2 regions of the Actinoplanes sp. NPDC024001 genome follow, and region 2 is predicted to be linked to the other one. Evidence: riboswitches for the same ligand, from Rfam matches in the RefSeq annotation. Region 2 holds a riboswitch; the other holds the start of a gene.
The links. Region 2 has a riboswitch for cyclic di-GMP ahead of AB0F81_RS11915 (Calx-beta domain-containing protein). Riboswitches for the same ligand answer to the same signal wherever they lie in the genome.

Region 1: linked by a shared signal. The riboswitch ahead of AB0F81_RS39660 (glycosyltransferase family 2 protein) and the one ahead of AB0F81_RS11915 (Calx-beta domain-containing protein) in region 2 are both predicted to bind cyclic di-GMP.

Annotation. Positions count from the first base shown of each region.
Region 1 covers NZ_JBEZZB010000151.1:7,234-11,644, reverse strand. The annotation lists gene proB (glutamate 5-kinase) at 1-836, shown strand, start outside; gene AB0F81_RS39665 (glutamate-5-semialdehyde dehydrogenase) at 849-2,090, shown strand; cyclic di-GMP riboswitch class II at 2,251-2,335, shown strand; gene AB0F81_RS39660 (glycosyltransferase family 2 protein) at 2,574-3,842, shown strand; gene AB0F81_RS39655 (right-handed parallel beta-helix repeat-containing protein) at 3,844-4,411, shown strand, end outside.
Region 2 covers NZ_JBEZZB010000023.1:29,002-33,412, reverse strand. The annotation lists gene AB0F81_RS11915 (Calx-beta domain-containing protein) at 1-1,557, opposite strand, end outside; cyclic di-GMP riboswitch class I at 1,641-1,720, opposite strand; gene AB0F81_RS11910 (response regulator transcription factor) at 1,931-2,548, opposite strand; gene AB0F81_RS11905 (sensor histidine kinase) at 2,545-3,675, opposite strand; gene AB0F81_RS11900 (ABC transporter permease) at 3,672-4,411, opposite strand, start outside.

The sequences.
Region 1 (4,411 bases), on a different contig from region 2:
CGGGTTTCGCCCGGCACGGCCTCACCGTCGGGCAGGTGCTGCTCACGGTCGACGACGTGACCCGGCGGGCGCACTACCGCAATGCGTACCGGACGTTGCGCAAGCTGCTCGACCTGGGCGCGCTGCCGGTCGTCAACGAGAACGACACGGTCGCCACCGAGGAGATCCGCTTCGGTGACAACGACAGGCTGGCCGCGCTGGTCGCCGCGCTGGTCGACGCCGACCTGCTGGTGCTGCTCTCCGATGTGGACGCGCTCTACACCGGCAACCCCGCGGACCCGTCGTCCCGCCGAATTTCCTATGTGGCCGACGAGTCCGACCTGTCGGACATCAACATCGCGACGCCCAGCCGCTCCGGGGTCGGCACCGGTGGCATGGTGACCAAGGTCGAGGCGGCCCGGATCGCCACCGGATTCGGCATCCCGGTGGTGCTGACCGCCGCGCCGATGGCCGGTCCGGCGCTGGCCGGCGAGGAGGTCGGGACCCTGTTCCAGGCCGCCGGGAAACGACCCGCCGCCCGGCTCTTCTGGCTGGCCCACGCCACCTCCCCGCGCGGGCGCCTGCACCTGGACGCCGGTGCGGTCGCGGCCGTGGTGGCCCGCCGCAAGTCGCTGCTGCCCGCCGGGATCACCGCGGTGGACGGGTCGTTCGCGGCCGGCGACCCGGTCGACCTGGTCGACGCCGGTTCCGGTGTCCCGGTGGCCCGTGGTCTGGTCAACTACGACGCGGTGGAGTTGCCCCCGCTGCTGGGCCGGTCGACACCGGAGTTGGCCGCGGAGCTCGGCCCGGGTTATGAACGAGAGGTCGTCCACCGCGACGACCTGGTGCTCTTATAAGAGGGGTTTGTCATGAGCGTGCTGGAACAGGCAGCCGCAGCCCGAGTCGCCGCCATCGACCTGGCCGCAGCCACCCGCGCCGAGAAGGACCAGGCGCTGCTGCTGATGGCCGACCGGCTGGTGGAACGCACCGACGACGTCGTCGCGGCCAACGCCGTCGACATCGCCAACGGCCGGGAGAACGGCCTGTCCGAGGCGATGATCGACCGGTTGACGCTGAACCCGGAGCGGGTCGCCGCGATGGCCGACGGCCTGCGTCAGCTCGCCGCTCTGCCGGATCCGGTCGGTGACGTGGTCCGCGGCTCCACCCTGGCGAACGGGCTGGAGCTGCGGCAGGTCCGGGTGCCGTTCGGGGTGGTCGGCATGATCTACGAGGGCCGGCCGAACGTGACCGCCGACGCCGCGGGCATCTGCCTCAAGTCCGGCAACGCGGTGCTGCTGCGCGGTTCCGGCTCGGCGTTCTCGTCCAACGCGGCGATCGTCTCGGTGCTGCGCAAGGCCGTCGCCGACGCCAACCTGCCGGCCAACGCCATCCAGCTGCTGGACGCCACCACCCGTGACTCGGTCAAGGAACTGATGCGGGCCCGCGGCCTGGTCGACGTGCTGATCCCGCGCGGCGGCGCCTCGCTGATCAAGACGGTGGTCGAGCAGTCCACGGTGCCGGTGATCGAGACCGGGGTCGGCAACTGCCACGTCTACGTCGACTCCGCCGCCGACCTGGAGAAGGCGCTCGCGGTCACGGTCAACTCCAAGACCCAGCGCTACTCCACCTGCAACACCGCGGAGTCGCTGCTGGTGCACACCGAGATCGCGGACTCGTTCCTGCCACTGGTGCTGGAGGAGTTCGAGGTCAAGGGCGTCACCGTGCACGGCGACGCCCGGGTGGCCGGCTACAGCGACGCGGTCGTCCAGGCCACCGAGGCCGACTGGGGCACCGAGTACCTCTCCCCCGACATCGCGGTGGCCATCGTGGACTCGCTGGAGGACGCCCTCGACCACATCCGCCGGTTCGGCACCGGCCACACCGAGGCGATCGTCAGCGAGTCGACGACCGCGACCCGGCGCTTCGTCGCGGGCGTGGACGCCGCGGCTGTGATGGTCAACGCCTCCACCCGCTTCACCGACGGCGGCGAGTTCGGCTTCGGCGCCGAGATCGGCATCAGCACGCAGAAACTGCACGCGCGGGGCCCGATGGGCCTGCCCGAACTGACCTCGACGAAGTACGTGGTGACCGGCAACGGCCACACCCGCTGACACCGGGCGCCGGTGATCCACCCGGATCACCGGCGCCAACCCAACCCGAACGGACATTTCAGAGCCTTCGGGTTAAACCAAGATCCAACGGGAATTCAGCCGATCAGCCGATGCCGGAAAAATAGGGCGAAGGCAGGATATTCCCAGACGGCCCACAGGGGGCCGTGGGCGAGGCAAAGATCCGCCGGGCGAGTTGGTCGCCCATGTCCGGCGGGGAGCCAGAGGCGAAACCGACGTCCTTGGTCATCCAAGGAGATCGCTCATGCACCACGCAGTTCGAACGGCACCACGAGCCAGGTGCCTCCCCCCGCGCCCTCGAAGCGGCCCGGACTTCCGAGCAGTTCTGCTCTGACTGCGTAATCGCCTTCCCGCCGTTCCCGACGGCAGCCCCACACCGCCGACCCGCGAGCTGAGTGCCCCTGCGCGCATTCGCCCGGAGCCGGCGCTCCCCCCTGCGTTCGTCCATGGCTCCTAGGGAGAACCGTGTCCCATTTCTTCGACGTCGTCTGGTCCACAACGGTCGAAACCTTCGGTGAGATGAGCTGGCGTGACATCATGCCGCTCGGTCTGGCCGGCATCTTCGTCTGGTTCCTCTGGATCTACCGGGCCGTGCTGTCCCGGTTCGCCCGCCCCACCGTCAACGACTTCCGCACCTCGGTCTCCGTGGTCGTCCCGGCCTACCGCGAGGACCCGGACATCCTGATCGAGTGCCTGGACACCTGGCTCAGCCAGAACCCGACTGAGCTCATCATCGTGCCGGACGTCGAGGACCACGAGGTCATCCGCCGGCTCGGCGAGGTCGAGGACCCCCGGCTCAAGGTCATCCCGTTCGTGCACCGCGGCAAGCGGTCCGCCCTGGGCGTCGGCATCCGTGCCGCCACCTCCGAGCTCGTCGTGCTGGCCGACTCGGACACCCGCTGGACGCCCGGCCTGCTCGACGCCGTGCAGATGCCCTTCATCGACCCCGCGGTCGGTGGCGTCGGCACCCAGCAGAACGTCTACCAGCGCACCACCAGCATCTGGCGCCGGGTCGCCGACTGGCTGGTCAACCTGCGCTACTACGACTACGTGCCGGCCATGGGCCGCGCCGGTGCCGTCGCCTGCCTCTCCGGCCGGACCGCCGCCTACCGCCGCTCGGCGATCATGCCGGTCCTGCCGCATCTGGAGGACGAGTTCTTCCTCGGCCGGCGGTGCGTCGCCGGCGACGACGGCCGCCTGACCTGGCTGGTGCTCGCTCAGGGCTACAAGACCGTGCACCAGTCCTCGGCCAAGGCCCTCTCGATGTTCCCCTCCTCGTTCAGCGCCTTCGTGAAGCAGCGCGTCCGGTGGAGCCGCAACTCGTACCGGTGCTACCTGACCGCGCTGTGGAAGGGCTGGCTCTGGCGGGTGCCGATGGTCACGAAGATCACCGTCCTGCAGATCCTGCTGACGCCGGTCACCATGGGCATGACCCTGGCCTACCTGATCTTCAGCCGGCTCGAGCTCTCGGTGCACTCGATCGTGCTCGTCCTGATCTGGCTGCTGCTCGGCCGGGGCATCCGCGGCTACTCGCACCTGCGCCGCCACCCGCAGGAGATCCTGCTCCTGCCGGTGACCGCCCTGGTCGTCATCTTCATCGCGCTGCCGATCAAGCTCTACGCCTTCCTCACCATGAACAAGCAGGGCTGGCTGACCCGTACCGCCGACAGCATCGGCGGCGAGGGCCAGAACGCCTCGACCCTGACCCGCGAGCCCGTGGGCGCGGAGGCCTGACATGACGACCCGATACCTGGCCGGCACCGTCGCTGCCGTCGCCGCGAGTCTCTCGCTGGCGACCCCGGCGCTCGCCGAGAACGCCGGTGCCACAGTGGACACCGAAGCCGCCGACCGGCAGGCCGCCCTGGTGGCAGCCGAGGACTCCCGCATCGACCAGGTTCGCGCCGTGGCCGCCGTCGCGGCGATGCGCGGGCAGAGCTGGGCCAACCCGTACCGTCTCGCCACCGGCGACGGCTACACCCTGGTGCTGACCCAGCGCCGGGAGCCCTACACCGTGACCGACCTGCTGAAGCTCGCCCCGCAGACGTTCGTCCGCCAGGAGGACGGCAGCTACCTGCTCACCGAGAACATCTACCTGAACTCGGGCGCCAAGCTGAGCCTGTCCAACCCGGGCGGCCTGGTGCTGCGCATGGCGAGCACGTCTGACGGCTTCGTGTCGATCGTCTCGTTCGGTGGCGTGATCTCGCTGCAGGGCAGCCCGCAGGGCGTCACCAAGATCGTCAGCTGGGACGTCCGGACCAAGCAGGAGGACGCCACCGTCGAGGACGGCCGGGCCTACATCAGGG
Region 2 (4,411 bases):
CTGGAGGCTGACAGTCGGCTTCGCGTCGTCGTCAGTGATGGTGACGACATTGCTCGCGTTCCCCGTCGCGATGGTCGCGGTGGCACCCGAGCCCGGCGCCAGTGTCACGGTGAACGACTCGCCGTCACCCTCGTCGATGAGGTCGCCGAGGATGTCGACCTCGAAGGTCTTCGAGGTCTCGCCCGGCGCGAAGGTGAGGGTGCCGGAACCGGCCGTGAAGTCCTTACCCGTCTCCGCCGACACGCCGGAGCTGTTCACCGCGGTCCAGGCGATCTTCTGTTCCTTGCCGGAAGCCTGGTTGAGGGTGACCGTGAACGTGTGCTTCTTGGTGCCGGTGTTGCCCTCCGAAGCCACCGTCTTCGAGGCGGCGGCCAGGCTGGCGACCGGTCCCGTCGAGTCGATGTCGGTGATGTAGCCGAGCGCCTTCGACGCCGCCGGATCGATGGTCGCGCCGGAGACGTCGCTGAGCGCGACGGTGACGTCCTCGGTCAGCTCGTCGAGCGGGGTGTCGTTCTTGGTGATGACGCTGGCCGTCTGGGCGCTCGTGGACCCGGCCGGGAAGGTCAGCGTCTGACCGGAGACGGCGGTGTAGTCGGATCCCGACGTGGCGCCACCGTGGCCGGAGGCCGGGGTCGCCGTGTCGGTGGTGCTGTACTTGACCGTGATCGGGCTCTCGGACGCCCGGTTGATCGTCACGGGGAAGTTGAGCGTGCCGCCCTCGTTCAGGCTGCTGGCGTTGGTCGTCGGCACGCCGATGCCCACCGTCGGAATGGCGTCGTTGTCGACGATGCCGACCGTGATCGGCGACGCCGTCGCCGCCACGCCGTCAGCCGCACTCGGGGTGATCGTGAAGGTCTGCGGGGTGTCACCCTCGTAGACGTTGTCGTTCGTGACCGTCACCGCGAACGATTCCTCGGTGTCACCCGGCGTGAACGTGAGTGTGCCCGAGGCGGTCGCGTAGTCGGAACCGGCCTTCGCGGTCACGTCCGCCGTGGTGTACGGAATGTTGATCGTGCGACCGGAGGCGGTCGAGAGGCGGGCGGTGACCGTCACGGTGCCGCCGTCCTCGGGGATGCTCGTCCGGTTGGCCGTGAAGGTGTAGCTCGGCTCCGGGTCGTCATCCGTGATGTTGATGGTCGCCGTCTTGATCGGGGTGGAGGTGCTTCCCGACGGGTCGAAGACGTTGACCGTGATGGTCTCCGGCGAGGCCTCGTCGACCGAGTCGCCGAGCGTGGTGACGGGCAGCGTCACCTTCTTGGTCGTGGGATCGAAGGTCAACGTGGTGGTGTTGACGGCGTTGTAGTCCGACGCCGCAGTCGCGGTGCTGCCGGTCGGCTCGGTGTTCCAGGTCAGGTCGGTCTCCGGCGTGCTACCGGTGGTGGTGCCCACCCAGGTCAGCTCGAGGTTGGCAACCCCGCCCTCGGTGACCACGAGCGGCGTCGCGGTGAAGGCGACATCATTGGCAACCGCGTTGGCCGCCATGGCCGGGGACGAGATGAGCACGGCCGGGGCCAGACCGATGATTCCGGCGACGGCCGCGGACAGGGCCGTTCGCACGGACCTCATGCCAAGCAGCGCGAACGGAACCGAGCCGCTCTTGGCCGCATGGGCTTCTTGATAGCGCATGTGTTTCTTTCTCCTTCGGCGGCTGGGCTACCTCCGTTCGGGGAGGCCCCTAGCTTTGCGTCCCCGCCTCGCAGCGGGTTTGCCTGTTCGGGTACCGCGCCTGAGGGCGCTATTACCGGGTTGAGCTGCGCAAACACTGGATCGAAGATCCAGATGAGGTCGCGCCTTCCGTAATCTAACCGGCCTAACCCACCCTTACCGCCGGAACAGAATTTTTCTCCTAAATCCCCCAGCAGCCTGCAGGGGGCACTTGAGGGACGTCAGGCCACGCCGCCACCAACCGTGATCTTGTGACCCTGCAGCGTCAGAGAAGCCCGTGCCGCATCGCGGTGGTGACCGCCGCCGTCCGGTCCGCCACGTCCAGCTTGTTGAAGGCGCGCAGCAGGTGCGTCTTGACCGTCGCCTCGCTGATGAACAGGCGCTTGCCGATCTCCGCGTTGGTCAGGCCCCCGGCGACCAGGCGCAGCACCTCGGTCTCGCGCGCCGACAGCGCCGGCGGGGCGGGGCTGCGGACCTGCCGGACCAGCGTCGACGCCACGCTCGGGGCCAGCACCGTCTCGCCGCGGGCGGCCGCGCGGACCGCGTCGGCCAGCTCCGCCGGCGACGCGTCCTTCAGCAGATAGCCGGAGGCGCCGGCCTCGATCGCGCGCAGGATGTCACGGTCAGACTCGTACGTGGTCAGCACCATCACCCGGACCCCGGTGGAAGCCGACAGGATTCGCGACGTCGCGTCCACCCCGTCGCCGCCGGGCATCCGCAGGTCCATCAGCACGATGTCGGGGCGCTCGGCGAGGGCGAGCTCCACCCCCTCCGCGCCGGACGACGCCTCGCCGATCACGGTCAGGTCCGGTTCCGCGTCGAGCATGCCGCGCAGGCCCATCCGTACCACGGGGTGGTCGTCGACGAGCAGGATGCGGATCATGCGGGGATCTCCAGTTCGATGGTGGTGCCGGATTCCCCGGAACTGTGCACGGTGAGGGTCCCGCCGACCTCGGCGGCCCGCGACCGCATCCCGGGCAGGCCGTAACCGCCTTCGAGGGCCGGGTCGAAGCCGCACCCGTCGTCGCGGACGACCAGGCGCACCGTCTCCGGCGAGTACGCCAGCAGCACCGCCGTCTCCGAGGCACCGGCGTGCCGCCGCACGTTGGTCAGCGCCTCCTGCGCCGCCCGCAGCAGCACCACCTCGACCCGGGTGGGCAGGTCACGGGCGTCCCCGGTCTGACGGAACGTAGCCGGCACCCCCGCCTCCCGCGAAAAACGGGACGCTTGGCGTCGTACGGCATCGGGCAGTGAAGAGGAAGCCAGTGCCGAGGGTGAGAGGGCCGCGACGATCGCGCGGGATTCCGCGAGGTTCTCCTTCGCGGTGCGAACCGCGAGGGCCAGCCGCTCGTCGCGCAGCGACGGGTCGGCGGCCTGGATGAGCGTGATGATGCTGGTGAAGCCCTGCGCGAGGGTGTCGTGGATCTCGCCGGCCAGGCGGGTCCGCTCCTGCGCGACCCCGGCCTCGTGGGAGAGCCGGGCCAGTTCGGCCCGGCTGGCCTCCAACTCGGCGATCAGCTGGGCCCGCTGCTCGCTCTGCTCCGCCATCCCACTGATCCAGACGCCGATGCACACCCCGGCCGCGGTGGAGATGGCCGCGATCACCAGGTCGATCGCGATGCCGCCCGGGTCGGCCCAGAGCTCGGTCACCACCGGGATCAGGTTGGCGACCACCACCAGGACGATCGCCCGGCGCAGCGGGAGCAGCATGAAGAAGACCGGGATGACCGCGAACATCAGCCAGGTGGTCAGCGGCACGCAGGCGATCGCCGTGCCGAACAGCAGCAGGTACACGAGGCTGACCAGCAGTGACAGGGTGCTCTGCGTGTCGCGCAGGATCAGCGGGCGGGCGGCCAGGACGTAGAGCAGCGCCATGCCGGCGATGGCGCCGACCGCGACCGCCCGGCGCCACGGCGACTGCCAGTCCGCGAGCAGTGTCGCGGTCGCCACCGCGACCGCGATCACCAGGAAGTACAGGTCCCAGAGCTTGAGGGACGGGGTGGCGCTCATCGGTCTCGCGTGCTCCACCGGAACGTCACCAGGCACAGGACCAATCCGATCACACACCAGATGCCGAGCACCATGGCCACTCCGCCGAGATCCCAGGCGCCGCCGATCTCCTGCGCCTTCGCCTCGTCCGGCAGGAAGACGTAACGGAAACCCTGCGCCATCCAGCGGACCGGGAAGAGCGAGGCGAACTTCTCCAGCCAGTCCGGCAGCTGGCTCATCGGCTGGATGAAGACACCGGAGACGAACTGCAGCGCCACCACCGGCACGTTCAGGATCGCGCCGGCGTTGCGGGCGTTCTTCACCAGCGCGCTCACCGCGATGCCGAGCAGCGAGCAGCAGATCACCGACAGCAGGAAGATCCAGGAGAAGGTCACCCAGTGCGCCGCGCCGGGCAGCGGCATGTCGAAGATCAAAACCCCGCAGAGGATCAGCACGGCAGCTTCGGCCACGCTCAGCACGAGCACCAGCAGGGCCTTGCCGATCAGGTACGCCGAAGCCGGCATCGGCGTGCCTCGGAGGCGCTTGAGGGTGCCGTCCTCACGATCCATCGCCAGACCGGAACCCATGGTGACGAAGGCGGTGTTGAGGATGCCGTACGCGACCATGCTGGCCGTGAAGACCTGGCTCGCGCTGACGCCCTGGTCGTTGTACTCGTCGCCGAAGATCGTGCCGAACAGCAGCAGGAGCATCGCCGGGAAGAAGAAGGTGAAGACCACCGCGGTCTTGTCCCGCAGGA